Regions from separate parts of the Ligilactobacillus hohenheimensis genome, predicted to be linked through region 2. Evidence: predicted binding sites of a transcription regulator. Region 2 holds the regulator's gene; each other region holds the start of a gene.

Region 1 (8,231 bases), on a different contig from region 2:
CCTTATGATGGTCCAAGATAACCGGATGTTCAAAGAGGTTAATTTGAACGTATTCAGGAGCGTAGTCACTATGGAGGTCGACAGCTGTAAGGCCGATTTTACGAAGAAGGTAACGGGGCTCAACCTGGTCGCAGTAGGCTTGGCGGAGGGCGGGTTGAATAATCGTAGTTAAGTTTGTCTGGCACGGAAGATTGACCGTGACGTGACGCCGGTGTTCCGTTAAGGCGACCGGTGTTTTCTTATCGTAGCGCACGCTAAGGATAACCTGTTTCGTTTTCTGGTGGTACTCCGTTAACCGGAAGGCGAGTTCAGCGGCCATTTCATCGATAATGGTTATCCCCTCCGAAAAAGCGTACGGGCGGGGAAGCACTTGTCCAACCGAGAGACTCTGGTGTGCTGGTTGGTACCGTTTAATATCCTGAATGGTGATGGATTCATTTCCCCAGGCGTGGTCAATTAGGAGCTCCGCCCGAGTGCCAAAGATGTGAAACAGCAAGGAAGCGTTGTATTTCTGATCCAGCGTTCCCACCGAGCAAGCGGCGACATCGCCCATGGTGTGAAGCCCTAGCCGATTAAGCTTAGTCGCATAGCCACGGCCAATCTGCCAGAAGTCCGTGAGCGGTTGGTGATTCCATAGTTGCTTGCGGTATTCCTCCACGGAGAGAGTGGCAACCTTATACCCCGTTTGCGTGGGCGTTATCCGTTTAGCCATAATATCCATGGCAACCTTTGCCAGGTAGAGGTTGGGGCCAATGCCCACGGTGGCAGTAATGCCGGTTGCGGTAAACACGTCACTAATAATCCGGTCGGCGAGTTCCTGGGCGGTACAGTGATACAGCGTCAGGTACGCGGTGGCATCGATGAATGCTTCGTCGATCGAGTAAATATGAATGTCTTCCGGCGCAACGTAGTTCAGATAAATTTCAAAAATTTGCGCACTAATGTTCTCATACAGTTCCATCCGGGGTTGCGCAATGACAAAGTCTAGCCCCATCGCAGGGTTGCGCAGAATATCAGGCCGGGAGGTTGACGAATAAACCAACCGGTTACCAAGAACGCGCTGGGCCCGGCGGTGGTTAAACTGCTGAACAAGTTCCTTAACCTGGAATAACCTGGGCCGGCCAGGGACGCCAAACGCTTTGAGCGCGGGGGAAACCGCCAGACAGATGGTTTTGTCAGTCCGGGTTTCGTCCGCAACGACAAGGTTCGTGGTGAGCGGGTCAAGCCCCCGTTGGCGACATTCGACGCTGGCGTAAAAGGATTTTAAGTCAATTGCAATGTAGACCTTTTTCATGTTATCTCTCCTTACGAACATGTGTTCGCATATAATAATATAATCATTTTCCAGTAGGAAAGCAACGGTTAAATTAGGAGAAAAGTGCGTAGTTAATAGCAAAAAAGCGTCAGCCCCGGCTTCCCGGAGCTGACGCTGAATCACTTTAAAATGAACTATTGAAATTCCAGAACATCCTGAACGGCGTACCGTTCCGACGTAATTTCATGGGCATTCGGGTCAGGTTTTCCAACCGCAATCCCCAGCGCCGGAACGTACCGGTTGGGGTCAAGACCGAGCGCGGCGGCCGCCTTCTTAGCATCGTAACCGCCAAGGGGATTAGCTTCATATCCGTGTGCCCGGATGGTCAATAGGAGTTGCATGGCAGCAAGGCTACTGTCAATTAAGGCATCGGCAGTGAGGAACTGTTTGTCCGCGTGTTCGTACAGCGGGAGGAATGTTTGGAGAATTTCGTCCAGCCGTTCCTTCGTGATTTGGTGTTCGGTGTACATTTTTTGCCACAGGGCGCGGTATTTCTTAAACGCATCGGTGTCGCCAAAGACCATAATCATTGCGGAACAGGAGTCTAGCTGAGGAAGGTTGAACTTCATGAAGAAGGAACGCAGTTTGTCCTTTCCTTCGGGAGTATCGACAACGACAAAGTGCCAGGCCTGCAGGTTGCAGGATGATGGCGCGGTGATCGCCTCCTGTACCATTTGCTGAAGTTCGTCCCGGGGAATCTTCACTGATGAATCAAAGTGGCGAACAGAATGCCGGTGGAGCATAATGTCCTGAAAATCATTGTTAGTAAATTGCATGGGATAACCTCCTTAAACGTTAACCAATAAGTAACCGCTTTCGTTAATATTATAACATTCCTGCAACGGCTTAACCGGAAAATATTTTTGTTCCCTTTTGTTTTCTGCTCCAACTAAGTATAATAATGGTGGTATTAGGGAATAGTCAGCTTTATTAATGGGGGATGATGAAATTGACGAGTTACTTAGCTAGTCAAAATGCAGTGCGGGGATTTCTAGACAGCCCGGATATGCGGGAACAGGAAGGCGTGATGTTTGCCTACGCGGCGGATGCGGCGACGTTACAACGGTTGGTCCCAGCACCGCTGCGGGTGGCAGCGCCGGTCGTTGCCGGCTACGTGACGCATATGGGAAACCCGTCGTTTGCGCGGCCGTATGATGAGGCGGTGCTGTACACGATGGTGGCGTACCAGGACAAAATGGTTGGGGCGTACCCGTTTGGATTATTCTTAGCCGGTTCGGGCGCAGAAATGGCGTTGGTTGCTGGCCGGGAGGGGGCAAGCATTCCTAAGAAGCTCGCTGATCAGATTCAGATTAAGCACGACGATACGGGAGTACGAGCGCAGGTCATCCGGCACGGGACCACGTTAATGGACGTCCACGTAACGTCGGGAATGCCGAATGATCCTGAGCAGGCCCAGCAGTTGTTTGGCCCGCAGTTGCGGTTAAACCACCCGGTTGAGACGATTAATTTCTTTGTGGACTACCAGCTGGCGCAGCAGGAGGACGGGACGAACCGGTTTACGAATACCCGGTTACTGGCGACCCAGACGACAAACATTACGACCGCCTTCACTCCGGGCAAACTCGCGCTAACGCTGACGTCGAGCGCGGATGATCCGGTTGGTGAGTTAGCGGTGCAGCACTTAATTGGCGGGGGGACGTACACGATGGCTTCCGCTAAGATGCATCAAACAACGGTGCTGACCCAGTTGGACGCCGTAAAGGTGGCGCCGTACTTAATCACCGGGCGCTATGACCAAAGTATTTTAAGTAATAATTAGGGGGAATTAAGTCATGACCATTGAAAACGTAACGATTGCTGGGGCGGGAACCTTAGGAAGCCAGATTGCATTTCAGTCTGCCCTTTGCGGCCACCAGGTGCGTATTTGGAACCCGCACCCGGAGCGGGCAGAACGGCGGCTGGAGGCCTTGCGCCCGTTTTACAAGCGGGACGTTCATCTCACGGATGAACAGTTTGATGAGGCGTTAGCCCGGATTATTTCCATCACGAACGACTGGGAGCAATCATTCCAGGATGCTGACCTGGTAATTGAGGCCGTACCGGAAAGCTTGGAGGTAAAGGAGGAGTTCTACCACCACCTGGCAGAGGTACTTCCGCCAGCAGCGCTAATTGCCAGCAATTCGTCAACGTTTGTTCCGAGCCAACTGGTTAAGTTTGTTGACCGGCCGGAGAAGTTCCTGCACCTGCACTTTGCTAACCATATCTGGCAGTTTAATACCGCTGAAATTGTTGGCAATGCGCAGACAAAGCCGGAAGTAATTGACGCGGTGGTGGCGTTTGCCAAGAGCATTAAGATGCTGCCGATTGTTCTGAAGAAGGAACAGCCGGGGTACATTATGAACTCGTTGTCGGTTCCGTTCTTAAACGCAGCGCTCGGGCTGTGGGTGAAGGGGGTTGCGGACCCGATGACGATTGATAAGGACTGGATGAACTCAACGGGATCGCCGATGGGGCCGTTTATGTCAATGGATATGATTGGTCTCCGGACGGTTTGGGCGATTTACAATGCACATGCGGATGACCCGGCTTCCCAAGCGATTGCCGCAAAAATTAAGGAAATGGTTGACCAGGGACACTATGGCATCGAGGCCGGACAGGGCTTCTACACGTACCCGCACCCGGCATTTGAAGATCCTGATTTTTTGAAGGGCTAGGAAACAATATGTAAGTTACGGGCAGCGCCTGAAAGGGAGCTGCCCGTTTTTTTGCGTTTTAACGGGAACGTTGTGGGTTAGTTAAACGGATGATCTCCTTAATTGCAGGGATAAGTGCAACGGAAACTTTATTCAGTTCCGTAGAATTTAACTCAAAGATAATTTGAATTAGTTTTTGCGCCGCAACGGGGAGTTCGTTATACCGTTCGTCATGGTAATCATCATTAAAAAGCTGCGCCATGGTGATGTCAAGCGCATTGCAGATGTTAATTAGCCGGTGCAACGTAATGTTGTAATCAGGACTACTTTCGACCCGGCTAATGTATGTCGTCGGAACGTTGGATAGTTCAGCTAGTTGTTCTTGGGTGAGGTGATGTTTAAGGCGCTCTTCTTTAATGCGCGGGCCAATCGGAAAATGCTGTGAATACATAGATAATCCCTTCAATTTTAGTTTGGTGTTATATCCGTAACTTAAACGAAAAGCCGAACTTTATTAATCGCATATTTGACAAATTGTATGTTAAGTATTCATATATGATAGGTTGGGTGGTAGAATAATGGCTGTAGGAACATGTTGCTATTATTTTTAGGATGTTTTGTAAGCGCTATCTAAAAAAGGGGAATTATCATTGTTTAAATTTTTGAAGCCCGCACCTATTAGTTCTCATAAGGTTGAGCAGGATAAAATTCACTCAACATATACGAAGAGAAGAATAAGTGTATTCATTAGTATATATATTGCCTATGCTGCTTATTATATTGTGCGTGATAACTTTACTATTAGTCAGCCGTATTTAATGCACTATTATCATTTTTCTAAGGCGTCATTAGGATTAGTGCTATCATGTCTGGCGATTTCTTATGGTTTATCCAAGTTTGTCATGGGTGCTTTAGCAGATAAATGTAATCCACGTTTTTACATTGCCACAGGATTAATTGCTTCGTCAGTGTTAGATTTTCTATTCGGGACAACTAAGAATATAGCTGTCATGATGGGCTTAATTATATTTATGGGAATCTTTCAAGGAATGGGAGCGCCTGCTGCACACAAAACGCTGGCTGTGTGGTTTTCTAATAAGGAGCGGGGGACTTTCGTTTCAGCTTGGAATACATCGCATAATGTTGGTGGGGGAATAATCCCGTTGATTGTATCTGGTGCGTTAGTTTTATTTGGATTACATAATTGGCATTCAATTTTCTTCTTCCCAGCAATGATTTCGATTATTTTGGCAATAATTGTAATTGTTTTTGGAGCTGATACACCTGAAAGTGTGGGATTACCCCCTATTGAGGAATACAAAAAAGAAGATTTTGGAAACGTAAAGGCCGTTAAAGCGCATAATGATATTCCGTTGTGGAAGATTGTTAAAAATTGTATTTTAAAGCGTCCAATTATTTGGATTTTGGCGGTAGCTAATGCAGGAGTATACATTATCCGTTACGGGGTAGAGAATTGGATTCCTATCTACTTACATGTAATGAAGGGATTCACGTTAGCACAAGCGCGGAATTGTTTTTCAATTTATGAATTTGCAGCTATTCCAGGAACTATTCTTTTAGGAATTATTAGTGATAAATTACTTAAAGGGAAACGTGCTGCACTGTGTGCAATGTTAGTAACGTTATTAGGATTGACGTTTGTTGGCTATTGGTTTACGACTAGTCATTCCTTTATTTACTGCGAAGTTGGTTTGATGGGGATTCTAGTATATGGCCCGCAGTGTTTAATTACTGTGTTGACAATCGATTTAGTTCCGAAATTTGCGGTTGGTGGGACGGATGGCTTTGTTGGTCTATTTGGATATATTTTTGGTGAGGTGACAGCATCGTACGTTATCGGAAAATTAATTGATGTAATTGGATGGAAGGCTAACTTCACCACGATTATCGTAGCAGCTATTTTGTGTGTTGTATGTTTTTTGATTCTTATTCGGGGCGAGCGAACCGTTGGTCAAAATTTAGAGAAGGTATATCAACAATTGGGGATAGCAGAGCATTAGCTTATTAAAGTGCTGTCCGCAAGACGTAGTGGATCATTGTAAAATAAAAGCTTGATAAAAAATCCTGTTGGTTTTAGTCAAATTGACTATTACCAGCAGGATTTATTTTACGCTAATTACCTATAAATCAGGAATTAATTAGCATGATAATGACTTTGTGATAAACTACGAAATTCGCGAATAAGAGGGATTAAATCAGTTGATAATTTATCCAAATCGGGTGGGTTGATATCCTTCAGAAGTTGAATCAGCGTTAGCGTTGATTTTGGAAAACCCATAAGTGCTTGGGTAGGATCATCGTTGACCAATTCAGAAATAGAAATATTCATGGCATTACATATTTTAATGATGTTTGTAATGCTAATATTATCCATTTGTCCACGCTCTAATTTTGAGATAAAGTTAACTGATAAACCACTCAATTCTGCAAATTTTTCTTGTGTTAGTCCTTTTTTAGTACGTAATCGTCGAATCTGCGTTCCAATATCAAAATGCTCGTACATAAATTTGCTCCTAAGTGTACTTTGATAACTTAAGAGTAAGAAAATATTAATTATAGTAACACTTAGTAAAGTAATTACCTTTCAATTTTCTGTGATTATAATCACGGATATAGCGCTTAAGGCTAACTCATTTACGAAAGTAAGCGAATAAACGTTTAAAAAGATATCACCCTAAAAGAAGTTAGGGCGGTATCCAATTTATATTGAGGTATTAATCAATTATCAAAAATAAGAGGTGTTTTATTAGTTAGTTGAAATAATTGATTCCCATAACCTGTTTTACTTCGTTAAGAGTCTGAGCCGCGACTTTGTTTGCTTTACGACAGCCCTCATGGAGCATTTCGTAAACTGCAGGAATATCCTTTGAATACTCAATACGACGCTCGCGGATTGGTTTTAGCACGTCATTCAATACTTCAAACAGGTACTTTTTAAGTTTAACGTCACCTAATCCGCCACGCGTGTAATGGTCTTTTAAATCTTGAATCGTGGCTTTATCTTTCTCAAAAATATCAAGATATGTGAAAACAATATTTCCTTCAATATTTCCAGGATCTTCAACATGAATGTGGTTCGGGTCAGTATAAACAGACATTACCTTTTTATACAAAGTGTCTTCATCGTCTGATAAATAAATGGTGTTGCCAAGTGATTTACTCATTTTAGCGTTACCATCCAACCCTGGGATTCTCCCTTCGCCTTGTGGGGGGAAGACCCCTTCAGGTTCTACAAGAACATTTCCGTAAATCGAATTGAACGAGCGAACAATTTCCCGAGTTTGTTCAAGCATGGGCTCTTGATCATCACCTACTGGTACAAGGTTAGCCTTAAACGCAGTAATATCTGCAGCTTGACTAACAGGGTAGGTGAAGAAGCCTGCAGGAATTGAACGTTCAAAATTCTTTTGTTTAATTTCGGCCTTTACTGTAGGGTTACGTTCAAGACGGGAAACTGTTACTAGGTTTAAGTAATATAAGTTTAATTCAGACAAAGCAGGGATCTGTGATTGAACGAAAATGGTAGTTTTCGTGGGATCAAGACCGACTGCAAGGTAATCCAAAGCAACCTGAATAAGACTATTCCTGATTTTTTCGGGATCACGAGCATTATCAGTTAATGCTTGTTGGTCGGCAATCATCACGTACATTTGGTAATTGCCGGTATTTTGCATCTCAACTCGCTTTTTAAGCGAGCCAACATAGTGTCCAATGTGTAACTTTCCGGTAGGTCTGTCTCCGGTTAGTACAACCTGTTTTTTCTTTTCCACTGTTACTCAACTCCTTTTTATAAACAAAAAAGCCCTATTTCTTGACGAAATAGGACGAGAACTCCCGCGGTGCCACCTAAATTATAAAGTAACTAACTTTATCACTTAATTAAGTCGATTTAATTGAAAGTTATGGCTCCAATTCATCCTTTTATTGTTTCTCTCAGCATTTGAAACATCTCTGTAATTGGATTACTACGCACCGTAACTTGATATTGATAATAGCATTAAAAAATATTTTGTCAAGTTACTATAATAATTGCTCGATATGTATTATAATACACGTGTAGGTTAGAAGAAGCGCTTCCATAACCATACAAAAATAAGAGGTGTTAATTATGAACGACAAGAAGGATTACAAGAACATGGATCTTTCGGCCTACTTTATTGGGCCTAAGGGTGAAAATGGTCGGTTATTTAAGGAATTAACAAATGACCTTATTGATGACCATATTGGCTACCGGAAGAACT
Region 2 (8,231 bases):
CCGGAATTTAACTGTGCTTGATATTGGTTCATCCACGGGAGGATTTACGGATGTCATGCTTCAAAAGGGCGCGAAGCTTAGTTATGCCCTTGACGTGGGAACCAATCAGTTAGTGTGGCAACTTCGGCAGGATCCACGGGTTGTGGTCATGGAAAACACCAATTTCCGGTACAGTAAGCCCGCCGATTTTACCCACGGGCAGCCGGAATTTGCTTCAATTGATGTTTCGTTTATTTCGTTAGGGTTAATCTTACCGCCGCTCCACGCCATTATTAAGGATGGCGGGCACGTGGTAGCGCTAATCAAACCGCAGTTTGAGGCGGGCCGTGACCGGGTGGGGAAACACGGAATCGTGCGGGATCCAGTCGTTCATTGTGATGTCATCCAACACGTGATGGCACTGGCGACGGAAGCGGGGTTTAACGTGTGCCACCTGGACTTTTCACCGATTACCGGGGGGCACGGCAACATTGAGTTTCTGGTTGACTTACAAGCAACGGAAAATGCTGTCACCATTGATCCGGCGCTTGACCCGGCAGCCGTTGTGAAACGAGCGCACGCAACGTTAAAGTAGGTGGTTGAATGCAACGACAGGTACGCCAACAGGCCGTCAAGCGGTTGTTACAGGACGGACGATACCGCAACCAGGCAGAAATCGTTGCGGCCCTCGCTCACCGCGGGATTCACGTTACGCAGGCAACGGTTTCCCGGGATCTGGCCGCTTTACGGGTTGAAAAAACGACGAGTGCGGGCGGTGCTGGATACTACCGCCTTCCGACTGCGGGCGATTCGTCTACCCTTGCTCGCCTTGAGCGGACGGTGCGGGGGGCGCTGGTTGGAGTCCGGGTGCACGATGCAATGTGTGCTCTGCAAGTCCTTCCCGGAAACGGTCCGGTGTTGGCCCATTTGATTGAGCAGGTCCAGTTTTCGACGGTTTTTGCGGCATTGGCAAACGATGCCGTGGTGGTTGTTTTTATGAATGATCCGGCAGCGGCTAAGCAGTTTGCTGACCAGGTGATGGCATGGCGTAAGGAGGTGTAGGGTGTGCTTCAGGAACTTGAAATCCATGATTTTGCAATCATTGAGCAGTTAAACGTTACTTTTCATGATCAGATGACCGTTCTTACTGGAGAAACGGGCGCTGGGAAATCCATTATCATTGATGCGCTCGGGCTTCTTGCCGGCGGGCGGGGACGGAGCGAGTTTATCCGTAAGGGAGCGTCCAAGGCAGTACTCCGGGGCCTTTTCGTTGTTCCCACTAATGCAACGGCCGTCCAGGAGCTAACGGATCGGGGAATTCCTGTGAGTGACGGTGAGATTCTCCTTGAACGCGACCTCACCCGGACGGGGCGGAACGTGTGTCGTGTAAACGGCACCCTGGTAAACCTGGCAACGCTTCGGGCAGTGGGCGAACGGTTGATTGATATTCACGGGCAAAATGAACACCAGGAGTTGATGCGTCCCGAAACGCATTTGGGATTGCTTGACGAGTACGCGCGGGAAACACGCCAGCTCCGGGAGCAGTACCAGGCTGCTTACAAGGATTACGAACAGCAGCAGCGCGCCCTTAACCAGCGAAAGAAGGACGAACAGGCCTGGGCGCAGCGGCTTGATATGCTTGATTTTCAGGTAAAGGAAATTGAAGCGGCGCACTTAAAGCCGGGCGAAGAGGAGGAGTTAGCCGCCGAAAAGGAGCGGCTCGTTAACTACCAGGCGATTCATGATGCGCTCGAACATAGTTACCAGTTACTGAACGGGCAGGCTGATGTTCTTGGTAATTTAGGAACGGCCATGGACGAGTTGGAGCAGGTTGCCCAGTATAGTGACCGGTTAACGCAGATTAGCGAAGCAGTGAATGCGGCGTTTTATAGTCTGCAAGACGTTGAACGGGATATTGCGGACGAACGGGATGATTCGGCGTGGGACGAAGACCGGCTGGACGAGATTGAACAGCGTCTAGACGTAATTCACCAACTGAAGCGAAAGTATGGTGACTCGGTTTCAGCTATTTTAGAATATTACGAGAAGATCAAGCGGGAACTTGCGACGATGCAGGAGGGCGACGCTGATCTCCAATCGCTTGAGCAGGACGTGCAGGCCGCTAAGGAAAAGGCAACAGGTCTTGCCGATCAACTCACCGCTGCCCGGGAAAAAGCGGCGCGGCGGCTTGAACAGGCGGTTCACGCTGAATTAGCGGCGTTGTACATGGATAAGGTTGTTTTTGAAGTGCGCTTTAGAAAAGACGGGTTAACCCCAAGCGGACAGGACGGCGTCGAATTTTACGTTCAAACCAACCCGGGTGAAGAGATGGGGCCGTTAGCAAAGATTGCGTCGGGTGGTGAGTTGTCCCGGATAATGTTAGCGTTAAAAACAATTTTTGCACACCGGAAAAACGTCACCAGTATTATCTTTGATGAGGTGGATACTGGGGTAAGCGGCCGGGTTGCTCAGGCAATTGCCGAAAAGATTCACCAGATTGCCACGAATTCCCAGGTACTGTGCATTACCCACCTCCCGCAGGTGGCATCGATTGCACAGCACCACTACTACATTGAAAAAGCGGTTCATGCTGGGCGGACGACCACCCACCTAACGGTCCTAAACGACACCCAGCGGGTTGATGAGATTGCCCGGATGTTAGCCGGAAGTACGGTAACCCCGTTAACCCAGGAACACGCCCGGGAAATGTTGGCCGCAACGCAAAAAGAAAAGTAAGGGGCAGATTGTAAAATTTAAGTTGAACATTTTAGTGGACAGAAAAACCCATAAAGGTCTTTAATGGTGTCGTTACAACATTCCATTAGAAAGAAGGACCTTTATGGGCACCACTATCTTATCATTTTCAGACCGCATTGTCATCGAAACGCTTCGTCATGAAAAGCGATCTCTTCGATATATCGCTGATTACCTGGGCTTTAGTAAGACTACTATCTTTAATGAAATTCACCGGTTAAAGGGTGAATACCATGCGACTAGTGCGCAAGCCGACCACGAAACTAAACTTAGTTATCGTGGTCGTAAATGCTCATTAACGGCTAACCTCAAGCGACTAATCGAAGACAAGATCAAGATTCAGAAATGGTCAATTGAACAAGTAGCCCATGTGGTTAGGATCGCCTACAAGACTATCTATAACTGGGTCGATCAAGGACTTCTAGATATTCGGATGACTGATTTACCTGACCATGGTATTCGTCGTAAGCGTGCTAAAGAAACCCGTGGGACTTTCAGTCATGGTCGTTCGATTGAAGATCGTCCAGCTGAAGCTTCTGATCGTAATATTGCAGGCCATTTTGAAGCTGATATAGTTTTATCTGGCAAGCGCAAAGGTCAAGCAGTAGCCACGTTTGTCGAACGCAAGAGTCGCCTTACTATCGTTAAACGGCTTGGTGGACGAGATAGCACTTCAATGACTAAGGCTATCCTTGAGTTAGCTAATCAATTAGGAACTAATCTCAAGACACTGACGGTTGATCACGGGAAAGAGTTCGCCAACTACCAATCAATTGAGAAAAATACCGGCGTGCCGTTGTACTTTGCCCATGCTTATTCTCCGCATGAACGTGGTAGTAATGAGAATCGTAATCGAGTGTTACGGCGATTTATTCCTAAGGGTCAGCCAATTGAAGAGATTAGTGATGATGAATTGATTCAGATTAACTGGTATCTGAATTCACGGCCACTCAAATGTTTGAACTGGCGAACTCCAATTGAGATCTTTTTGCTTAATCTGCGTCATTAAATTTGTTCAAGTTATTTATTGCAATCTACCAAGGATAAAAAATACGGAGACTGCGATATAGGTACAGCCTCCGTGTTTTTTAATCAGCAGCATATGGCAGTATAATTTGCGCCGTATCGAGGACGTGCCCCGTCATGGCATGCAACAGTTCGTTCATCCAGTATCCCTGCGGGAGGGAAAGCGCCGTGTCCAGTGCATAGCCAGTCAGAAGGTAGTCGTGCGTCCCGCGTGGTGGGCGGGGCCCCGTATACCCCTGGCAAATTTCAGCCGGTGCATTTACAAACCCGCTCGCATTACTGTTTTTCCCCTGAATAATCGGGGAAGAAAGGTGCCGACTTGCATCTTCCGGTAATGTGGGACTTGTTGCGGGAAGGTTTGCGAGGGTCCAGTGAATCCACGCAAACCCACACACGGGAATGGAATCGTAGTCCACGAATGTCAGGGCGAACGTTTGGGTTGCTTCCGGAAACGCAGTGAATGTTACCGGAAATGACCGGACTGGCCGCTCAGCGATTTGATCTTCACGGGGTGCCCGGCTTCCATACTGATCGGCAAGGTGACCATCAACGAGTGGAACCATAATTTTCATGGAATAACCCCCAATCACTAAATTGTGCTGCGGTAAAGGCCAACAACCTTTCCGAGAACGGTAACGTCAGGAAGAATAATCGGTGCCATGTTGTCGTTTTCGGGTTGGAGACGAATATGGTCTTTTTCCTTAAAGAAGCGCTTGCACGTTGCTTCGTTTTCGGCCGTCATGGCAATAATAATGTCACCGTTATCGGCAAAGCGTTGCTTGCGGACAATTACTTCGTCTCCGTCGAGGATTCCCGCATTCACCATACTTTCACCGCGAATTGTCAGCATAAAAAGGTCCTCGGCAGAACTAAATTCTGGCGGAAGCGGGAAGAAATCGTCTGTATCCTCAACTGCCAGAATCGGTTGTCCCGCAGTAACGGTTCCGATTACCGGAATCTGCTTGGCGTGGGGCCGAATCCCCAGCACTTCCTTGCCGGCGACGGTCACTTCAATGGCCCGGGGCTTAGTGGGGTCGCGCTGCAAGTAACCCTTTTTTTCGAGACGGGCAAGGTGGCCGTGGACCGTCGAGGTTGATGAGAGGTCTACGGCCTGGCAAATTTCGCGCACTGTCGGCGGGTAACCCTGCTCGTTAACGTGATTGTAAATGTAACGTAGAACGGCAATCTGCCGTTTTTCGGTTGGCTGAGACATTTCCTAACTCCTGTAGTAAGTAATTTCTACCGGTAGGATACCATAGAAGGACGTCACGGTGCAAACGGATGTTCGCACTGTGCTTGTACCACCCCGACGTTTTCGGTAAAATGAATAGTGACAAATACGTAGATGAAGGAGGAGTGGCCAGTGGCAGACGAACAGCGGGGAAAAATTCCGCAGGACTTAATTGACCGGATTAATGAGTTAGCCCGGAAGAAAAAGGCGACGGGTCTCACTACTGAGGAGCAGGCTGAACAAAAACGGCTGCGGGAAGACTACCTGGCACGGTTCCGGGCCAATTTTCGGAGCCAGGTTGAAATGTTGCAGGTATACGATAAAAACGGAAAAGAGGTTACACCGGAAAAGGTTAAGCAGATTCAGCGGGATCGCGGACTCCGGGACGATTGAGTGAAGCGGGTGTTGCCCCGCTTCTTATTATTATGTAAAATTACTAGGTGAAAGTTTAGAAAGGGGAATTTTAGGATGTCAACAGGGATTTGGATTCTAATTGTGGTAATTGGCGTAATTGGCGGGTTTGTAGGGGGCTTCTTCTTCACCCGGAAATACATGGAAAACTACTTCAAAAACAATCCGCCGTTTAACGAACAGATGCTCCGGACGATGATGGTGCAGATGGGACAACGGCCATCAGAAAAGAAGCTGCACCAGATGATGACGGCAATGAAGGCCAGCTACAAGAAGCAGAATTAATTATTACGAAGAAACAAAGAGGTTGGGACGGTCAGTTCCAACCTCTTTGTGTTATCCATGGAATGTTATTTTTTCGCTTTGGCGGGATCCTGGTAAACGTAGTTCGGATCGATTTGGTCGTCAAGCTGCTGGAAAGCAGTGTTCATCTGTTCAAGAATCCGCGCCTGGTCGTCCTTGCTGAGACGGCCCTGGCCGACGGTAATTGGATCGCCAAACGCAATGGCCGGCTTATGGCGTTTCAAAACGTCCCGGAACGTCAGGGGCCCCTGGTAAACGGCCGGAACAATCGGCACGTTAGCCATCTTAGCGATAAGCAGCACGCCTCCCTTTAGTTTTTGGGAGTGGCGGGTGCCGGACGGAAACATAATAAGGGAAATGTCGCGTTCCTTGAGCCACTTAACGGGCGTTTTGATTGCTTTCATACCCGGCTTACTCCGGTCAACCGGAAAGGCGTTGAGGTGGGTGATCAACCAGCGGAGAAGCGGATTTTTAAAGAGCTCCTTTTTGGCCATGTAGCAGAACTGTTTCGGGGTTGCCGCCCATGAGAGGTAGACCATGTCAAACCAGGCCCGGTGCGGGGCAACGAGAATGTAGTTTCCCTGAGGAAGGCGCTCCTTATTTAAAACGCGGGGCTTTCCGTTAATAATTCGGAGAAACGTGGTTCCGATAAAGCGGATAAACGAGAAAAACACGGTGGTCATTCCTTTCACATGTAATGTTAGAATTAAATCATGACTAGTATGCCGGATTTTTGCAGTGGGTGCAAGAAGAAGCCGGTGAAACGGAGGAAAAGTAGTGCAGGTAGAGTTACGGTCAGACGAACGCATTGATCAGTTGTATTCCCATGACATCCAGATTATTCAGAGTCCGCGGGTCTTTTCGTTTTCCCTTGATGCGGTGCTCTTAGCAGACTTTGCCCGCCCCGTCCTAAAAAGGAGCGGCCAGGTGGTGGACCTTTGTGCGGGTAATGGCGCAGTGGGGTTGTTTTTATCAGCAAAAACGCGGGCTGCCATTACGGCCGTTGAGCTCCAGCCACGGTTGGCTGATATGGCCCGGCGGAGTATTCTCTTGAATGACTTAGAAGACCGGATGAAGGTTTTGACGCTCGACCTAAACGATGCGTTTACGCGGATTCCCAAGGATTCGGTGGATACTGTAACGTGCAATCCCCCGTATTTTCCGGTCACCCCCGCAAGCAAAAAGAATCCTAACAGGTATCTGGCCGTCGCCCGCCACGAATTAACGGTGACCCTTGAACAGGTGATTCGGATTACCAGTGGCCTCCTCAAAACAACCGGGCACGCTTATTTAGTGCACCGTCCGGACCGGTTGGGCGAATTGATTACGTTGATGGGGAAGTACCGCCTTGCGCCGAAGCGGGTGCGGCTGGTATACCCGAAAGCGGGACGGGACGCTAACATCGTGTTGGTTGAAGGAATTAAGGACGGTCGTCCGGGAGGAATGAAGTTTGAGGCTCCCGTGATAATCTACGGGGAAGACGGCCAGTATACGCCGGCAATGAAGGAGATGTTGTACGGTGACGGCCACCAATAAGCAAAAGTACTATTTTTATGTCCTGCTGTGCGCAGACCAGACACTGTACGGTGGGTTTACAACGGACCGAAAACACCGGCTTGCCATGCATAATAGCGGCCGGGGAGCCAAGTATACCCGCACCCGGCGGCCGGTGAAGATGATCTATTCGGAGGAATATCCGACCAAGTCGGCGGCACTAAAGGCCGAGTACGCATTCAAACACCAACCCCGCCGCGCAAAGGTTACTTTTTTACGGCAACGCGGCGTAATTGTGCCTGAAAAGCGTTGAATTTTAGTAACAAATCCGGTAAACTAAGGAAGGCGTTGTCCAGCAACGCTAGTCTACACTCCGGTGGATGAAGACGGGGGTGCTCGGATGAGTCCTTGTTTTCGCAGAAACTGGAGGAAGCAAAAAACAATATGGAGGGAATTTCAATGGCAGTTATTACCATGAAGCAGTTGCTTGAAGCTGGGGTTCACTTTGGTCACCAGACCCGGCGGTGGAACCCGAAGATGAAGGAATACATCTTCACCGAACGGAACGGGATTTACATCATTGACTTACAAAAGACGGTTAAGTTAATTGATGAAGCCTACGATTACATGAAGGATGTTGCCGCAAACGACGGCGTTGTTCTGTTCGTGGGGACCAAGAAGCAGGCCCAGGACTCAATTGAAGAAGAGGCTAAGCGGTGTGGTCAGTTCTACGTTAACCATCGTTGGTTAGGTGGAACGCTGACTAACTGGAATACAATCCAGACCCGGATCAAGCGGTTAAAGCAGATCAAGAAGATGGCTGAGGATGGTACGTTTGATCGGCTTCCAAAGAAGGAAGTTGCTAAGTTAGAGAAGCAGCGTGACCGTCTGCAGAAGTTCCTCGGCGGAATTGAAGATATGCCGCGGATTCCGGACGTTCTGTTCATCGTTGACCCACGGAAGGAACGGATTGCCGTTAAGGAAGCACAGAAGCTGAACATTCCGATCGTTGCCATGGTTGACACGAACGTTG
Region 3 (8,231 bases), on a different contig from region 2:
GGCCATCTTCTTGGTAAGGGTCGTAACAAACACGCGCTCGTTCTGAGCAACGCGTTTGTTAATCTCGCCCACGAGGTCGTCCATCTGACCCATCACCGGCCGCACCTCAATCTCGGGATCCAGTAGCCCCGTCGGCCGGATAATCTGTTCGGCCACGTGGTCGGTCCGGTCCAACTCGTACGGGCCGGGCGTCGCGGACATGTAGATGATCTGGTGGACGTGCTGTTCAAACTCGTTAAGCTTCAACGGCCGGTTATCCACCGCACTCGGCAAGCGGAACCCGTAGTCCACCAGCACCTGCTTCCGTGCAAGGTCGCCGTTGTACATTCCGCGCACCTGCGGCATCGTCACGTGGGATTCGTCGACCACGATCAAAAAGTCGTCCGGGAAAAAGTCCAGCAGCGTGTGCGGTGGCTGCCCGTGCTTCCGCCCTTCCAGTGGCGCCGAGTAGTTTTCAATCCCCGGGCAATACCCCATCTCGCGCAGCATTTCAATATCGTAAGTAGTCCGCTGCTTGAGGCGCTGAGCCTCCAGGAGTTTGCCCTCCTTTTCGAAGTAGGCCTCCCGCTCATCGAGTTCCTGCTGGATGGCCTTGATTCCCGCATCCAGGTGGACCCCGTCAATCATGAAGTGCGACGCCGGGAAGATCGCCACGTGATCCCGGTCGCCGAACACCTCGCCGGTCAGCGGATCAATTTCACGCATCCGGTCGATTTCATCGCCAAAAAACTCAATCCGTAACGCCCGCTCATCGTGGGACGCCGGGAACACCTCGACAACATCGCCGTGCACCCGGAAACGCCCCCGCTGAAAGTCAATGTCGTTACGGTCGTATTGAATGTCAACCAGCGCCCGCAACAGATCGTCCCGCTCAAGCTGCTGGCCAACCCGCAGGGAAAGCACGTGCTTCTGGTACTCCGCCGGATCCCCCAGTCCAAAGATGGAGGAGACCGACGCCACCACAATCACGTCGTTCCGCTCCAGCAACGAACTCGTCGCGGAGTGGCGGAGCTTATCAATCTCGTCGTTAATGCTGGAATCCTTTTCAATGTACGTGTCACTGGACGGAACGTACGCCTCCGGCTGGTAAAAATCGTAGTAACTAACAAAGTACTCAACCGCGTTGTGCGGGAAGAATTGCTTGAACTCGCTGTATAACTGCCCGGCCAGCGTCTTGTTATGGGCAAGCACCAGCGTTGGCTTGTTGGCCTGCGCAATCACGTTGGAAATCGTGAAGGTCTTCCCCGTCCCTGTCGCTCCCAGCAAGATTTGTTCCTTCGTACCGTTTTGGAGTCCGGCCGTTAACTGCTGGATGGCCTGGGGTTGGTCCCCCGTTGGCTGATACTTGGACACCAGCTCAAACTGCCGGTCCGCCTGCCGTTCAATCATGCGTGCTTCCCCTCCGTTCGTACTAACTTAAAGTAATTCTATTCTACCACGCCGAACATACTTTCGCATTTCACCCGTAAAACACATTTTCCCGGACGCATTTACCCAGCCCGTTTACTCCAAACTATGCGGAAACAGCAAGAAGGCCGTGACCCCCGTCACAGCCTTCCGTGGTCCCACCCAGAACCTTAGTATGTGTCCGTATTCTCTACTTAGTGTCAATCGTTGACGGGGCTAATCCCAGCGATTTCCGAACAACGTTGGAAATATGCTGGCGTTCCTGAACCGAAACAACCTGGAAGTCAATCCCATCAAGGGTTTGGTTCGACCCTTGAGCGTAGAGACTTTTAACGTTCTTTGTCGCCCCACGGTACGATGCCAACTTCTTCATATCACCAAGCGTCAGGTTAGTCCTTACTTGGGACGAAATCGAATCGAGGAAGTTCGTGTTCAGAATCGTTGACGGGGAAATTGACTTCTTCATCAGTGCGGTAATTACCAGTCGTTGCCGTTCCTGCCGGCCATAATCACCCCGGGGATCCTGGTGCCGCATCCGCGTGAAGTTAAGGGCGGTCTTCCCGTTCATGTGTTCCGCTTCACCCTCCGTAAAGCTTGAGCCACCGTAACTAAAGGTCAACGGCGACGTCACGGTGACGCCCCCAACATCGTCAATGGCTTTCCCAAGCCCACCCATGTTAACCAAAACATAGTAGTCAATCGGGACGTTGAAGTGGTTTTCAACCGTCTTGATAGCTTCCTTTGGCCCACCGTAGGTATACGCCGAATTAATCTTTGCCGGCGAATACTGCGGAAAATCAGCCAGGTCAACCTTCATGTCACGCGGAATACTTACCAACGTTGTCTGATGTTTCTTGGGGTTTAGGGTCATAATCATCATCGTATCAGTCCGGCCCTTGTAATGCCGCCCCAGGGCGCCGGTGTCGGTTCCCAGAATTAAAATCGAAACGGGCTTCTTCTGCGCGAGTAAGGACGCCGTGTTCCGTGAACCACTCACGTCCACCTTCTGGTACATTTTATTCGTGATTCCCTTTAAGTTATTGAATGCCTTTAAAGAAACCGCACCGGTTAAAATAACTAAGGCCGCCACGACCCATAAAATAACATTTCTTACAACGTGCTTCTTCTTTTTAGGAGCTTGATGGTGATCCCGCGTCCGCGATAATTTTTCATTGTCATTCATGTAACTAGCCTCTTTCGTCTGTTTCCATAAAGTAAGATGAATCCAGTTCTCCACCCCTGTAAGGTAATTACAGCGGTCTTCTCCATTTTAACATATCCGGGAACCATTCTAGCGCTCCCTAGGAGAGCCACTGATTATATATTTCTTCCATGTCCCTAGTACACTTAACAATATCGAAGTTGGCGTACTCCTGCAGGGCAACCGTTCTGTGCGGTTCCTTTTCCCTGTCCGCCAGAATACGCTGTCCCCATTCATCCACGTTCTGCTTGCTGAGGACGGTTAAATTATTGCTTATTTTCGCCTCACTAGGCGTGCCTTCCTGCGATGAATACACCCTTAGCCCGTTAATCTCCGCTTCAATAATTGAGGTTGCAATCCCCTCATACCTTGTCGGCAGGACGTACGCATCCAGGGCACTCAGGTATTTCTCGGGCTCCCGGACGTTGCCCGTAAAAATTATTCCACTGCCCTGATCCTGCTGCATGATGCTTTCCTTGTACTTACCGTCCCCGATAAAAACACACTTAACCCCACGCACTCCTGCAAGCCGCTTGAAGATTTCGTTGGTGTATAACGGGTCTTTCTGGTCGTCCATCCGCGCAACACACCCCACTAAGTACTCGTTGGGGGCTACACTAATTTTCTTCCTAATGGCATCGCGGTTTTCCTTTGAAAAAACAAATTTTCTAATGTCAAACCCGAAAATCAACTTAACGGTACTATTCCTGGTAAACATAAACTGCGCCGCTTCCCGGCTGACAGCACACTTCACGTCAATATTACTGTTAAGCCCTCTTTTTAAGAGCTGATGAACCAGTAATTTTTTCCCCAGCTGCTTGGAACTATGCGAATGAACGATCACCTTTTTCCCCAACTGCTTTGCCCACTTAGCTTCGAAGTAGGAAAAGGCATACGAAGAATGAATATGCACGACGTGATAGTTCTTCATCACTTCCATTAATTCCTTTTTATATTTAAAAAGGTGTTTTGCCTTAGGACTCAGGTGGTAGACCCTTCCCCCCATCTCCTGAATCTCCGGCTCAAAGTAATTTTCCTCCGGTGAATGAACCACAAAGTCAAACTGATAACGCGTCCTATCCAGGTTTTTATACATTCCCATCAGGAAACGCTCAATCCCGCCCATGTTCATACTCCCGGGTAAAATTTGTAAAATTCTCTCAACCAAAATTATGATTCCCTTCTTGCGGTCATTCCGCAAACGATTCTCTTTAAGAGCCCAATCATATAATCAAAAGCGGCGTCCTTATGGTAAAACACCATGAACAACACGTTATAAAGAAACACACTGAGAATAATATTAACGACTATCTGTAATAATACGTTTGATACGTTCCACAAAACAAAAATGGAAATAAGCCTGATTACCGCAACGCTCACGACTGCCGTGACCGTATACTTAATGAACACCTTATAGTACTCAAAAACGCTTGAGCGGAGCCCATACCTGTATAAAATCAGCGGTTCAATCCAGAGGTTCAAACACGTCATACTGATGATGGTCCCCAGCAACGTTCCCAGGATTCCCAGGTGTTTTGCCAGAATGATGGAAAAACCAACGTTGACCACCGCTTCAATTAACGGCAAAAACCGGTCATACCAGTAGATTCCCAACGCATCCCGGTAAGTCAACACCGGCCTTCTCATCTGATAAATGTAAAAGTTCAGGACAATGGCAATCAGCACACTCTCTTTTAGAACGAAGACGCTTCCGACCCATATCCTGATGAAAGGGTTAAAGACCATATACAAGCAACACGAAACAAACGAAATCAGCCAAAAACTAAGAAAGAACACCTTTTCAAAGTTGTCTTTTAGTTTTCCGGTCGTCTCCGCCCCCAGGTTCCCCACGCTGGCAATTACCGAGTTAAAAATCTGCCCAAAAACGATGTTTAGTGCGTTGGTCACCATCTGGTAGTTTGAATACTTCCCCACTTCAACGATCCCAGAGAACCGGGAGATAACAATGTTATCAGTTGACGTGACCACCGTCCCACCAATCTTGTGCAGGCTCATTGCGTACGTATTCTTCGCGATTAACTTGAGGGTCTTAGAATCTAACTTCTTCGTATCCTTCTCCAGCAAATACGGATACATCTTATCCGCCTTTTTTGAAATCAAAAAGTTCTGAACGAACGTGAAGAAGATCATTACCAGGAGGTATACGACGTAGTTCCTGGTAACCACCAACAGGATCCCCTGAATGATACTCATTATTACAAACGAGACATACGTATACACGACGGTAATGTGCCTGTATTGATCCGCAACGATTAGTGACTTTTTGTACGAGTAAAAGTAGGAGATTGAACTATTAATGATAAACAGGATAAAAATTAGGTCTAAGTGGTGAATATTCCCCCGGTGCACAAAAAAGGGCAGGGTCGGCACGAGCAGTACCCCAACAGCAAAAACAACAATGCCGATGGAAATATAGGCCCGCTTATAGAGCTTCATTAATGCCTTAATCTGTTCGACATCGTTTTCGGCTAGGGGTTTATATAAGCTATAATTAATCGCCGACCCGATCCCTAGTTCCGTTAACGACAGGGCCGAAACGATACTCGTAAATAGACTGTCCACCCCCAGATAATCCTTGGAGAGCGTGTGCACGAATACAATCCGTAGTATAAAACTAGCTAATAGCCCAAAAACCTGCCCCACTACGGCATATATAATATTTTTTACTGAGTTTTTTGTTCTGCTTTCCAATATTATTACCTACTCATAAATATCCTTAACGGAACCGGATAATCATTGTAAATCGTTGAATAGTTGAAGTAGCTCAATTCGCCGGAGAAAATCGTGAATAAGAAGCAGAAAACAACGAGCGCTATCCCCAAACAAATCTTCCTATTCCCTGTTATTATTTTTCCTTCAATTCCGTCTGCCAATAGCAACGGAACGAACTGGTAAAAGTAATACGACAGCCTGGCGACGTACACAAACCGCATCCCGATAATTGAGAAACAAATCCCGATCATTATCAAAGTCAGATATTTATTCATGTACTCTGGCATTTTATCCCTTGAGCCGTGAAAGAGGGCAATAACAAGAAGGTAAAAGGCCAGGTTGATAAACGGTCCCAGCATCAACCGCAGCTGGACCTTTTGGAAAATTGTCAGGTAGATTGCGTACTTTGCGAAAACCGGAATCTTTACTATGAGTTCGATGCACGGGACAATAAAGACCGCCAACATGCAGGCCGCCCCGACCGAATAAGCTAACTTCTGGGCGCTGAACCGCGCGTTCCGCACAACGACAAAAATTATTCCGATGATAAGGGCCGAAACGTGAAAGAGGCTCGCCAAAAAGGTTAGGCCGCAAAAAAGCAGGTACCTTCTTTTCTGTAAGGCAAAATATGCGAAGGACATGATTAACATTGCCATGTACTGCTTTAAAATGTTGCACGACACGGCAAAAAAGCCCGCTAACAGCCATATCATCACCGAGTAGCGCGGGTTCGCTGAATGCTTCCTAAAAATCATCCACAGCATTAAAACAAAAATTGCCGTGGTGACAAAGAAGATGGTGTATGACCCCCCGATGTACTTTTGTACCAGGTAGCATAACGCTTGAAAGGCGTTCTGATACCTGAACGTTATGACTGCTTTCAGGGAACTGAAGTAGCTGAGAACCTCGTTGTATAGGACATAGTAGACTTCACCGTCCGATGAAAAATTACAACTAATCGCGGAGACAACGCCCAGGGCAATCAGGCTAACCAGCGCCCCCCGTTTTTTATTGTGTTTAAAAAGGCGATTACAAAACAGGAGGAACGCAACAACCAGCAAGCATACTAACGTATACTTCAAAGAAAAAACAAACATCCTTGTTACTCGTGGCATAGTGCTCCTCCTATCTACAATTCAAAGGCCGACTTTTCCGCGAACTTTAACCCGTACAGCTCCCGTAACCTTTGGGTGCTGCTGTCAAAGGTCGCCGCGTCAACCTTAGCGGTATCGTTGATACAGATAACCTTATGCGTCCCCTTTTTAATGTCCTTCTCGATCTTCTGCAACTGGGTTAAATCATACTTCTTCCCAAAGCGGTAACTCCTTGGCTTGAAATTTCCTAGCGCCAATTCCTGGTACCGGATTCCGTTAATGGAGACATCCTCCGTACCCCGGAACCGGTTGCGCATCGTCCGTTCCACGTAGTCATGATTATCACTTATGAACCGCTGAAAGCTGCTCCTCGTAAACGAAAAGGGAATATGCGGGTCCACAAACCGCGTAAAGCGCGGCCATGGAAGGAGGCACAGACTTAACACGTTCCAGTAACCATACTTAAGATTGAAGTACTTAAAGGGTGCCTTTAGCATGACCCGCTTCTTGTTAAACCTTCTGTTGACGGTAATCACGTTGTTCGCGGTGATGTGGTCAAAGTCCTCGATGGGCATAATCACATTTTGGGCGGCAATGTCCTTAGGAAGACCCGTTCGCATGTCAAAGAAATCATCCGGCCTGACGTAATCATTTAAAAAGATGTCGTCGTTAAACACCACAAAATGTTCCGCAAGGCCGGCAATATTATTAATACTGAGCTCAATGACGTTTGAATTAAAGGTCGGTAAATACTTTTCCGCGATGATGTCCGTGTGGTCAACCACCACGACCTTTTCGGCATCCCTATTAAACCAGCGGGGAAGCTGATTGTCGGTGATTAAATAAATTTTATGCACCCACGGCGCGTATTTTTCAACCGCCCTAAACCAGTACTTAAATATCCCGTAGTCGCGAAAGCGCTCATCACTTTCCTCCTTGAGGAAGGGCTTCCTCTTGGAGATTAGCTGGGGATCACTTCCATCTACCCATGTCACCACGAAGTCTATATTAAAGTCCATAACACTACTTCTACTTTCTGTATTCGCCCATTAAATCCCTGTAAACGTTATTGGTTTTGTCTAACATCCCTTGAATTTTAAAGTCCTGTTCGTACAAACGCCGGGAATTTTCGCCCATCTTGGCTAGTAGCCCTGGCTTATTAATCGCTTCTTCCAGGCAACGGCCAATGCTCTCCTGGGTATTATCCACGCGAAAGCCATTAGCGGCACTGACAATTTCAGGAATCCCCCCAACATTTGAGGCGATGATCGGCTTCCCGAGCGGAAGTGCCTCTATCAGTGAGATTGGCAACCCCTCAAAGTTAGAAATCAGCACCACAATGTCGGCGTGCTGATAGTATTGCGCTACGTCCTTGACAGCGCCCATAAAGGAAAACGATGCGGTCGCCGAACCAACAAGCTGCTTGCACTTCTCGAGAAACTCCCCTTCCCCCAAAAAGGTAACGTGTACCCTACCTGAAAGGGCGCTATTTTTTATCGTATTAATTAATAACTCCTGGTTCTTGGGCGTGGCAAACCGCGCCGCCATGCAAAGTTCTAGTTTGTCAGTGGCGTGCTCCTCAGGGGGCCACTGTTGATCCTCAACCCCGTTATGGATGACGATTCCCTTATTTTTCTTTTGGAATCCCCTTAGTTGGGTGTTCCATAAATCCCGGTCAAACCGTGAAACAAAGATTATTTTATCGGTAAAGGGAATCAGGGCCCGTTCGACTATTTTGGCAAACCGCTCCCGGTTCTTCCCCACTCCTGGGGTGAAAGAGCTTCCGTGAACCGTAA
Region 4 (8,231 bases), 610 kb from region 2:
TCAATTTTAATGAGATCAGCCCCCGTCGTATACCGGGCATCATCAACCCGCGGGGCGTTTGCCGTATCCAGAACAATCACCAACGCATGCTGGTAAACTGCATCGTCAACCGTTTGTTCCTTCGCAATCCAATCTAGGCTGTGGACGTCCTGGCCAACCTGATAGACCTGTTTGTCCGAAAAACTTGCCCGCAAAATGGTCGCTAACCCTGCCTGGGAGCCGACCGCATCCGGATCCGGCCGCTGGTGGCGGTGAATAATAATCATTGGTGCCGCTTCAATCTTGCTAATAATTTCGTCCTGTACTGTCATCCTTATCGGTCCCTTCTTCAAAACCTTCCTGTTATCCAGTATAGCAAATTCCCCACCTAAAGCGGGAGACGGATGTTTTCAAAGGCAACGTCATCCAGGTTAGTCATTGTTAGCCCTAACAAGCGCACGTTAATGGCATCCGGTTGGACCATGTCAAAGAGCTGCTGCCCGTACCGCTGAATTTCCTGAACATCGTTTTCAAAGTAGTCATCCAGGGTAATCCGCCGCGTAACCGTTTCGAACGCCGCGTTCCGCACCTTGATAACAAGCGTCTTCCCGTGTTTTTGTTTCCGGTGAAGTTCACCAACAAGCCGTTCCGCCGTCGCGTGCATCACCCGCTCAACCTCAACGCTACTCATCAACGGCTGATCGAACGTCCGCTCGCTCCCAATCGACTTACGCTCCCGTTGCCATTCCACCGGGCGGGGATCAATTCCGCGAATCCGTTCGTAAAACAGGTGCCCGGCCTTACCAAAGTGGCGGATTAATTCGGCATCACTGGTTGCATACAGGTCTGCGCCCGTCTCAATTCCCATGGCGTGCATTTTAACAACGGTCTTCTTGCCCACGCCCCGGATGGTTTCGATGGGCAGGGGATCAAGGAAGGCCCGGACGTCCTCCTGACGCACGACCGCCACGCCGACCGGTTTGCGGTACTCCGACCCCAGTTTTGCCAAAAACTTATTCGGTGCCACCCCCACCGAGCAGGTCAGGTGGGTTTGCTCAAAGATGGCGCGCTGGATTTGGCGGGCAACGACGATTGCTGAGCGGATTCCCTTTTTGTTGTGCGTCACGTCCAGGTACGCTTCGTCCAAAGCAACCGGCTCAATCATGTCGGTATACTCGTGAAAAAGCGCGTGAATTTGGTCAGAAACCCGGTGATACTTGGGGAAGTCCGGCCGCTTAAAATGGGCTTGCGGACACCGCCGAAGAGCCTCCTGCGCACTCATGGCTGAATGAATCCCGTACTGGCGCGCAATGTAGTTAGCGGTTGCGACTACGCCGTGACCACCGGAATGCCGGGGATTCCGGCTGACCACCAGGGGAACATTTTGCAGTTCAGGGTGATCCCGCATCTCGATTGATGCGTAAAAGGCATCCATATCGACGTGAATAATTTTTCGTTGGTCAGCCACAAAACCACCCCCACAATCGTTCTTCTCTTTATTAAAACGCCGCACACGTGTTCGTGCAACCCACCGGTCATTTTATCCGCAAAAAGGGGTCAGGGCATCTGCCCCAACCCCTCGTATTTTCAAGTTCTTCCCGGTGAAGGACTTGTTTTAATTTAACACCTATGCCTGCTGCCCATGCCTAACCACGAGAAACACAATGGTGGTAATCAGTGCGGTAATGATAAAGATATTAGCCGTCGCAAGGTCGCACAGAAGACTAATTACGAAGAATATCTTATCCGAACCCTGGAGTATCGCCGCAGTCATCCACTGAGTTAATGCATTAATGGCTACATATTGCGTAATCCACCCTAAGATAACAGTTACCGCCATGACTCCCAGGGAGGTAAAGCCGCTCCGGCGAAACGGCAAAACATCGCGGAGCGTCCACCACGCTACTAACCACGCAATTAACACGTAAACACACCACGTAATGCGCGAAATAGCCACTTGTTCGTGAAGCAAGGCGCGCCCCAGGAGTGCTCCCTCGGTGCAATCGACTATCACCGCAATAACGGTCAGTGCGACAGCAACCATCCATAGGCGGGCAAGCACCCGCTTAGAAGGACGGTGCTTTCCTGATTGCTTAGGAGTCTTTTGGACACCATAACTAAACTGTTCTTGTCCCATTAGGTATTCTCTCCACGTTAGTTCTGCTCGTTAGTTGCATCCTGCTTTTTATTAGCGGCGTCATCCGTAACGCTGGCCTTAAAGACGGATCCAAGGCTAGCAATGTTTTGCAACTCACTCGGAATGACCAGTTTTGTGGCCTGCCCGTCAGCCAACTGCTTAACGGCCTCTAAGCCCTTCACGGTCAACGTCTGGTCCGTGACGTCTGCCTGACTGATTGCGCTTAACCCGTCAGCAGTAGCCTGTTGAACCTGCCGGATTGCTTCGGCCTGACCCTCAGCTTCCAGAATCCGGGACTGCTTTTGCCCCTCAGCAACCTGGATTGCTGATTCCTTGTCGGCCTGGGCCTGCAGAATCTGGGATTCCTTTTGTCCTTCCGCCTGCAGAATTGCGGCCTTCTTGTTTCCTTCGGCAGCCAACACCTGGGCCCGCCGTTCCCGTTCAGCCTTCATCTGCTTTTCCATGGCATTTTGAATTTCAGCCGGCGGCGTAATATCCTTTACTTCCACCCGGTTAACCTTAATTCCCCACTTATCGGTGGCGCCATCCAGAATGGTCCGCATCTTGGTGTTAATGATGTCCCGGCTCGTTAACGTTTCGTCAAGGTCCAAATCACCAATGATGTTCCGGAGGGTCGTTGCCGTCAGGTTTTCAAGGGCAGCAACCGGATTTTCAATCCCGTAGGTCGTCAACTTAGAATCCGTTACCTGGGAGTAAACCACGGTATTAATCTTAATCGTAACGTTATCCTTCGTAATTACCGGCTGAGGCGGAAAATCCATTACCTGTTCCTTAAGGGAATTCTTCGCCACCACGTTATCAACAAACGGAACCAGGAAGTGCACCCCGTTAGTCCAAGTAGCGTAGTAACTTCCTAACCGCTCAACAACCCAGCTTTGGCTCTGGCTAACAACCCGAATGTGGCCGAGTACGTATACGACCACCGCAACTAAAATCAGTAATAAGATTAAAAAGATCATTTGTTATCCTCCTGCTTAAATTTTTTCACCGTCACCGTCACGCCGTTTAGCGCGGTGACCGTTACCTGACAACCAACGGGTAAATCCTGGTCAGCCGTGGCCTTCCAGTCATCCCCCGCAACCATTACCCGGCCAGTACCATCCTTAATCGCGGTCGTTACCCGACCGTGCTTTCCAATCACGGTTTCCGCGGTATTGAGCGGTTGATAACCACGCCGTTGCAGTAAGTGCTTCGCGAGCGGGTGAAAGATTATTCCCAGAATAATCCCGGTTACTAAAAACTGAATTAACTGAACCGTGAGGCTAACGTGGCACACCTGTAAGCCCAAACTTACAACCGAACTAACAGCAAACCAGATTGCCACTAACTGGGTCGTAAACAATTCGATAACCAGGAAAAGCGCTGCTAACCCGGCCCAGATCCAGAGCAACATCGTTGGGGTTAATCCCAATCCATTCATTTCCCTCACCCCCTAGCTTCCAACGTAGGTCAGCGAAACAACGTTGGGGTTAATCTCAATTCTGGTTCCCTTCTTCAGGGTGACCGTGGTCGTTCCGTGCTTTTTGAGGTGGGCAAGCGTTGCAAGGCTATCCGCCTTTCCAATGTCACCCGAACCACTCAAGACCCGGACCTTGTACCGGCCAGCGGGCAGATCCTGTCCCACCGTGTACACGGCCGAACCAAGAATGAGGTTCTGCGGTTTTTGGGGAATCTGAACCCGCTGAAGGTGAACCGCGCCACTATCCACTTCAATCTTCTGGTCCTTTTGGATGGCCACCACGACACTCGTGTAGTGGTGCTTCTTCATGTTCGGACGATCATACAACGTGAAGTAGTCATAGCAATCGTTGCCGTCAAGTGATACGCCGGACTGATCGTCATCCCCAGTTGTGTCACAGTACGTCAGTTGGTAAACCCCCGGTTGAACATCATCGGTTGACCGCACAGAACTCCCGTTGTAAATAAACTGGTCGGCTCGCTGCTGGTTCTTAAGCGGAATCAAGGTAACAGTGTCACCCTTACTTCCCTTCAGCTTCACTTCGCGCCCGGCAGGCAAGTTAGCTGTCCCTTGAACAATGTCGTCCGTCTTGGCATCATCCACCGAGTAGACGTTATAGTGCGCCTCGAACGATAATTCATGAAAATCATCATCAAAATTCTTATTCGCCCGCGTCAACTTAACGGCGTACCGCCCGGGTTTAATCTGCCCGTTGTTATCAACCGTCGTCTTGATGGTTTGGTCGTCCCGGTCAAAGTGGATTACCTGGGGCTGCCCCGCCGTAACCGCCTGAAGGTCTGCGCCGTTCTTGGCCTGACTAACAAGCTGATCCCGCTGATGCTTGTTAGGTGCGGCAATCGCGCGGGGCGCCTTTTCTTGGGCTTGCCCCGCCTTCTTATCCCTTTGGACTACTTGATGATGTTTCTTAGCCGTGCGCCGTTCGGTTCGAGCTGTCTGGTGCACGTAATGCACCGCTGTTCCGGTCAGCCCAGCGCCCACAAGAATCACCACAAGTATCAGCCAGAACCACCACCGGCGATACAGTGGCTTTTTGTCATCCTTAATGGTAAACATTGGTGAAACTACTCCTTATCAAATTCTTAATAAACAAACTTCTCACAATATACCGTATTTTGAATAAAAAGTAAATAATTAACCCCGAATCTCCCCGTCACTTTCTCACTGGAACTAACTGGAAAACATAACGCTCATCACTCACCTTTGACCGAATAAATTCACTTTCTCCTTTACAAATAGGACCGTGACAACCGCCACGGTCCTGCATTTCACTTTCTTATTCTGGATCATATACCCAGAACTTTCCGTCCCGGGCCAATAATTCCATCGCACTCCGGGGTCCCATCGTTCCACAATCATAGTTCGGGAAGTCAGCCGGCGTTCCTTCGTCATCCCAAACCCGCTCAATGGCATCCACGAACTGCCACGAATAGAGCAGTTCTTCCAGATGGGTAAAGTTCATTGCGTTCCCGTAGAGGACATCCAAAAGAAGCTTCTCGTATGCGCCAGGAATCTCGTTTTCGTTGGCCTTAAACTCAAGGTTAATTGGCCGGATCGCAAATCCCTGCCCCTCCTTCTTGGTATTGAGTTGCAGTGACATCCGGGAATGCGGGTCCGCCTCAATCGATAACACGTTTTGGCGAATTTCACCGTACTTAAAAATCCGGGCTGGCAAGTTCTTAAACACAACGTCCACCCGGGACTGCTTGCACCGCATCCGCTTCCCTGTCCGGAAGTAAATTGGCACCCCGGCAAAGCTCATGTTGTCAACAATCAGCTTGCCCGCCACAAACGTTTCGGTCCCGGAATACTCGTCTACCCCGTTTTCTTCACGGTACCCCTTCATTCCGTTGGCCGCATCGTATTGCCCGCGGACAATGTTTTGCTTAATCTCATCAGCGCTGTAGAATTTGAGCGCTTTGAGGGCACTCATCTTTTCCCGCCGGATATCCTCGTCGGTAAACGATGCCGGGGAATTCATCGTTAGTAGGGAAACGATTTGTAAAACGTGGTTCTGGAACATGTCCCGCAAGGCCCCGGCTCCTTCATAGTAACCGGCCCGGGTTCCCACCCCCAGCGGTTCACAGAGGGTAATCTGAATATTATCAATGTAGCGGTTATTCCACAAAGCGTTAAACAGGTTGTTCCCAAAACGCAAGGCAGAAATATTCTGAATCATTTCCTTTCCCAGATAGTGGTCAATCCGGAAAATGGATTCCTCCGGGAAGTACTTCCGCAGGTCATCATTGAGTTTCCGGGCACTTTCCAGGTCGTTCCCGAACGGCTTTTCAATTACTAACCGGTTGTATCCTTCCGGCGTCACCAATCCCTGGGTCTTGAGGTGCTTAGCAATCACGCTGAAAAACTTCGGTGACATTGCCATGTAAAAAATCCGGTTGCCGCCGAGCTGGTACTGCTCGTCAAGACGCTCAGCCAACTGCCGGAGGGTTACGTAGTGCTGCGTATCGTTCACGTTATGGGCCTGGTAGTAAAAGTGGCTCGTAAACTCATCCGGGTCAATTGTTGCTGGAACCAGCTTCCGAATTGAGTCCAAAACAACCTCACGGTAATGGTCATCAGTCCATTCCCGCCGGGCCGTTCCAATCACTGCAAAGTCATCATCAAGAAATCCCTTCCGGTATAACTTAAAAAGGGACGGATATAATTTCCGCCGTGCAAGGTCACCAGTTCCGCCGAAGATTACGAACAACGCCTTCTGCTTTTTTGTCATTATTATTCTCGCACCACTTTCCAGAGTATTCACCACCATTTTAGCGGGAAACCCGTTAATTAACAACAGGGCGACCTGAATTCCCATAATTTTTACCATAAAAGAAGGTTGCGGCGTCTACCGCAACCTTCACGAAAAATATAATAATACAATTATTGCTTTGTTCGGGTTTCAAACACCTGACGCTTAAATCAGGTGAACCCCCTTATCAGCGTAGATCACGTCCCCGACAACCCCGGTTGATAGGTCACTCATCAGGAAGGCACATAATCCCCCAATTTCCTTGGTCGTTACGGACTGGCCATCAACCGTCCGTTCCTCGGAAATCTTCAGCAGGTCTGAATGACCGTGAATTCCCGTAACAGCTAACGTCCGAACGGCCCCCGCGGAAATAGCGTTTACCCGCACGCCGTACTCACCCATGTCCCGGGCAAGGTAGCGCATGCTTGCTTCCAGCGAAGCCTTGGCAATCCCCATTACGTTGTAGCTTGGGATGGCCCGTTCTGACCCAAAGTAAGTGAGGGTAACGATACTTGCCGGATTATTCAGGATATCCTTTCCGTACTTGGCAACGGCAATCAGGGAGTATGCTGATACGTCATGTGCCAGCGCAAACCCGTCACGGCTCGTATTCAAAATACTTCCCCCGAGCTCTTCCTTCTTAGCAAACGCAATCGCGTGAACGATGCCATCAACTTTGCCAAACCGTTCCTTCACGGTTTTAAACGCCTGCTGAATGCTTTCGTCATTAGCGGCATCACATTCTACGAGCCGGTGGTCGTCTTCGACAAGCCGACTCACCCCACGCTTCATTCGTTCATTTTGGTACGTGTAAATAACCTCCGCACCCTGTTCTTCCATTACCTGCGCACATCCCCAGGCAATGGACCGCTTATTGGCAACCCCCATAACGAGGATCTTCTTTCCTGACAATAATCCCACTTTCCATTACTCCTTTACTTAAAACTTCCGGTAGCGCTGTTTCCGCTGCTCAAGCAGTTCAGTTGTTGTCATCCGTTGTAACCGGGGTAACTCGCGTTTAAGGACATCAGCAATATTCCGCACAACCTTCTTGTGCGAACCAGGCTCGGGGATAATCCCCTCAATCACCTGCTGCTTTAATAGCGCCTGGGGAGTTAATTGGAGAAGTTCAGCGGCTTCTGCTGAACGCGTACTATCCTTCCACAGGATTGACGCAAACCCTTCTGGTGATAGGACCGAGTACATTGAATTTTCAAGCATCCACACCTCATCACCGCAGGCCAAAGCAAGTGCTCCTCCGCTTCCCCCTTCACCAAAGATAATGGTAATCATGGGAACCGGCACGGTACTTAACTCAAGCAAGTTCCGTGCAATCGCCTCACCCTGACCATTCTCCTCGGCTGTTTGTCCCGGGTACGCACCGGACGTATTAACAAGCGTAATCACCGGTCGGTGGAACTTGGCCGCCTGCATAATCAACCGCCGGGCTTTCCGGTAACCAGCTGGTAACGGACTTCCAAAGTTTTTAACAATCCGTTCCTCAGCACTCGTCCCCTTGTCGGTTGCAATTAGGGTCACCGGCTGCTGGTTAAACACACCGATTCCCCCAATAACGGCCTGGTCATCGCCATTTCCGCGATCGCCATGAAGTTCCATAAACTCACTGCATAAGCCATGAATCAGCTCTGGGGTCGTAATCTTTTTTGGTTCCCGGGCGGCAGCAACAATGGCCGCCGCTGTCTGTTCGTCACCCTTAGCCATTGCTTCTGCCTCCCATCACATTATACTTCAAAAGCCAGGCAACCGCAGAACGCATTTTGTCCCGCGGAACAATCGCATCGATAAACCCGTTCTTTAGGACCGTCTCAGCATCCTGCAAATCAGCCGGAACCTTCTGGTGCATC

What was found. The regulator LexA, encoded in region 2, represses DNA repair genes until DNA is damaged. The targets are predictions, from matches to a motif close to CNAACANNTGTTNG.
Region 1: the regulator LexA is predicted to act here: its motif matches at 1,309-1,322, upstream of QOR60_RS06575 (Y-family DNA polymerase).
Region 3: the regulator LexA is predicted to act here: its motif matches at 1,442-1,455, upstream of uvrB (excinuclease ABC subunit UvrB).
Region 4: the regulator LexA is predicted to act here: its motif matches at 1,488-1,501, upstream of dinB (DNA polymerase IV).

Annotation. Positions count from the first base shown of each region.
Region 1 covers NZ_CANCXC010000005.1:30,310-38,540, reverse strand. The annotation lists gene QOR60_RS06575 (Y-family DNA polymerase) at 1-1,294, opposite strand, end outside; gene QOR60_RS06570 (nitroreductase family protein) at 1,450-2,091, opposite strand; gene QOR60_RS06565 (acetoacetate decarboxylase family protein) at 2,265-3,095, shown strand; gene QOR60_RS06560 (3-hydroxyacyl-CoA dehydrogenase) at 3,109-3,990, shown strand; gene QOR60_RS06555 (helix-turn-helix domain-containing protein) at 4,049-4,420, opposite strand; gene QOR60_RS06550 (MFS transporter) at 4,620-5,990, shown strand; gene QOR60_RS06545 (helix-turn-helix domain-containing protein) at 6,125-6,493, opposite strand; gene trpS (tryptophan--tRNA ligase) at 6,741-7,760, opposite strand; gene QOR60_RS06535 (pyridoxal-dependent decarboxylase) at 8,099-8,231, shown strand, end outside.
Region 2 covers NZ_CANCXC010000001.1:707,163-715,393, reverse strand. The annotation lists gene QOR60_RS03490 (TlyA family RNA methyltransferase) at 1-574, shown strand, start outside; gene QOR60_RS03485 (arginine repressor) at 583-1,041, shown strand; gene recN (DNA repair protein RecN) at 1,045-2,715, shown strand; gene QOR60_RS03475 (IS30 family transposase) at 2,819-3,742, shown strand; gene QOR60_RS03470 (YbhB/YbcL family Raf kinase inhibitor-like protein) at 3,822-4,331, opposite strand; gene lexA (transcriptional repressor LexA) at 4,349-4,972, opposite strand; gene QOR60_RS03460 (DUF896 domain-containing protein) at 5,123-5,383, shown strand; gene QOR60_RS03455 (YneF family protein) at 5,459-5,686, shown strand; gene QOR60_RS03450 (lysophospholipid acyltransferase family protein) at 5,752-6,378, opposite strand; gene QOR60_RS03445 (tRNA1(Val) (adenine(37)-N6)-methyltransferase) at 6,482-7,240, shown strand; gene QOR60_RS03440 (GIY-YIG nuclease family protein) at 7,224-7,511, shown strand; gene rpsB (30S ribosomal protein S2) at 7,658-8,231, shown strand, end outside.
Region 3 covers NZ_CANCXC010000002.1:144,122-152,352, reverse strand. The annotation lists gene uvrB (excinuclease ABC subunit UvrB) at 1-1,389, opposite strand, end outside; gene QOR60_RS04555 (LCP family protein) at 1,598-2,590, opposite strand; gene QOR60_RS04550 (glycosyltransferase) at 2,709-3,734, opposite strand; gene QOR60_RS04545 (lipopolysaccharide biosynthesis protein) at 3,779-5,320, opposite strand; gene QOR60_RS04540 (EpsG family protein) at 5,326-6,456, opposite strand; gene QOR60_RS04535 (Stealth CR1 domain-containing protein) at 6,471-7,454, opposite strand; gene QOR60_RS04530 (glycosyltransferase family 4 protein) at 7,465-8,231, opposite strand, start outside.
Region 4 covers NZ_CANCXC010000001.1:101,432-109,662, reverse strand. The annotation lists gene QOR60_RS00590 (DHH family phosphoesterase) at 1-311, opposite strand, end outside; gene dinB (DNA polymerase IV) at 368-1,447, opposite strand; gene QOR60_RS00580 (hypothetical protein) at 1,607-2,116, opposite strand; gene QOR60_RS00575 (SPFH domain-containing protein) at 2,134-3,096, opposite strand; gene QOR60_RS00570 (NfeD family protein) at 3,093-3,557, opposite strand; gene QOR60_RS00565 (hypothetical protein) at 3,570-4,670, opposite strand; gene zwf (glucose-6-phosphate dehydrogenase) at 4,891-6,345, opposite strand; gene fabI (enoyl-ACP reductase FabI) at 6,532-7,287, opposite strand; gene accA (acetyl-CoA carboxylase carboxyltransferase subunit alpha) at 7,306-8,088, opposite strand; gene accD (acetyl-CoA carboxylase, carboxyltransferase subunit beta) at 8,081-8,231, opposite strand, start outside.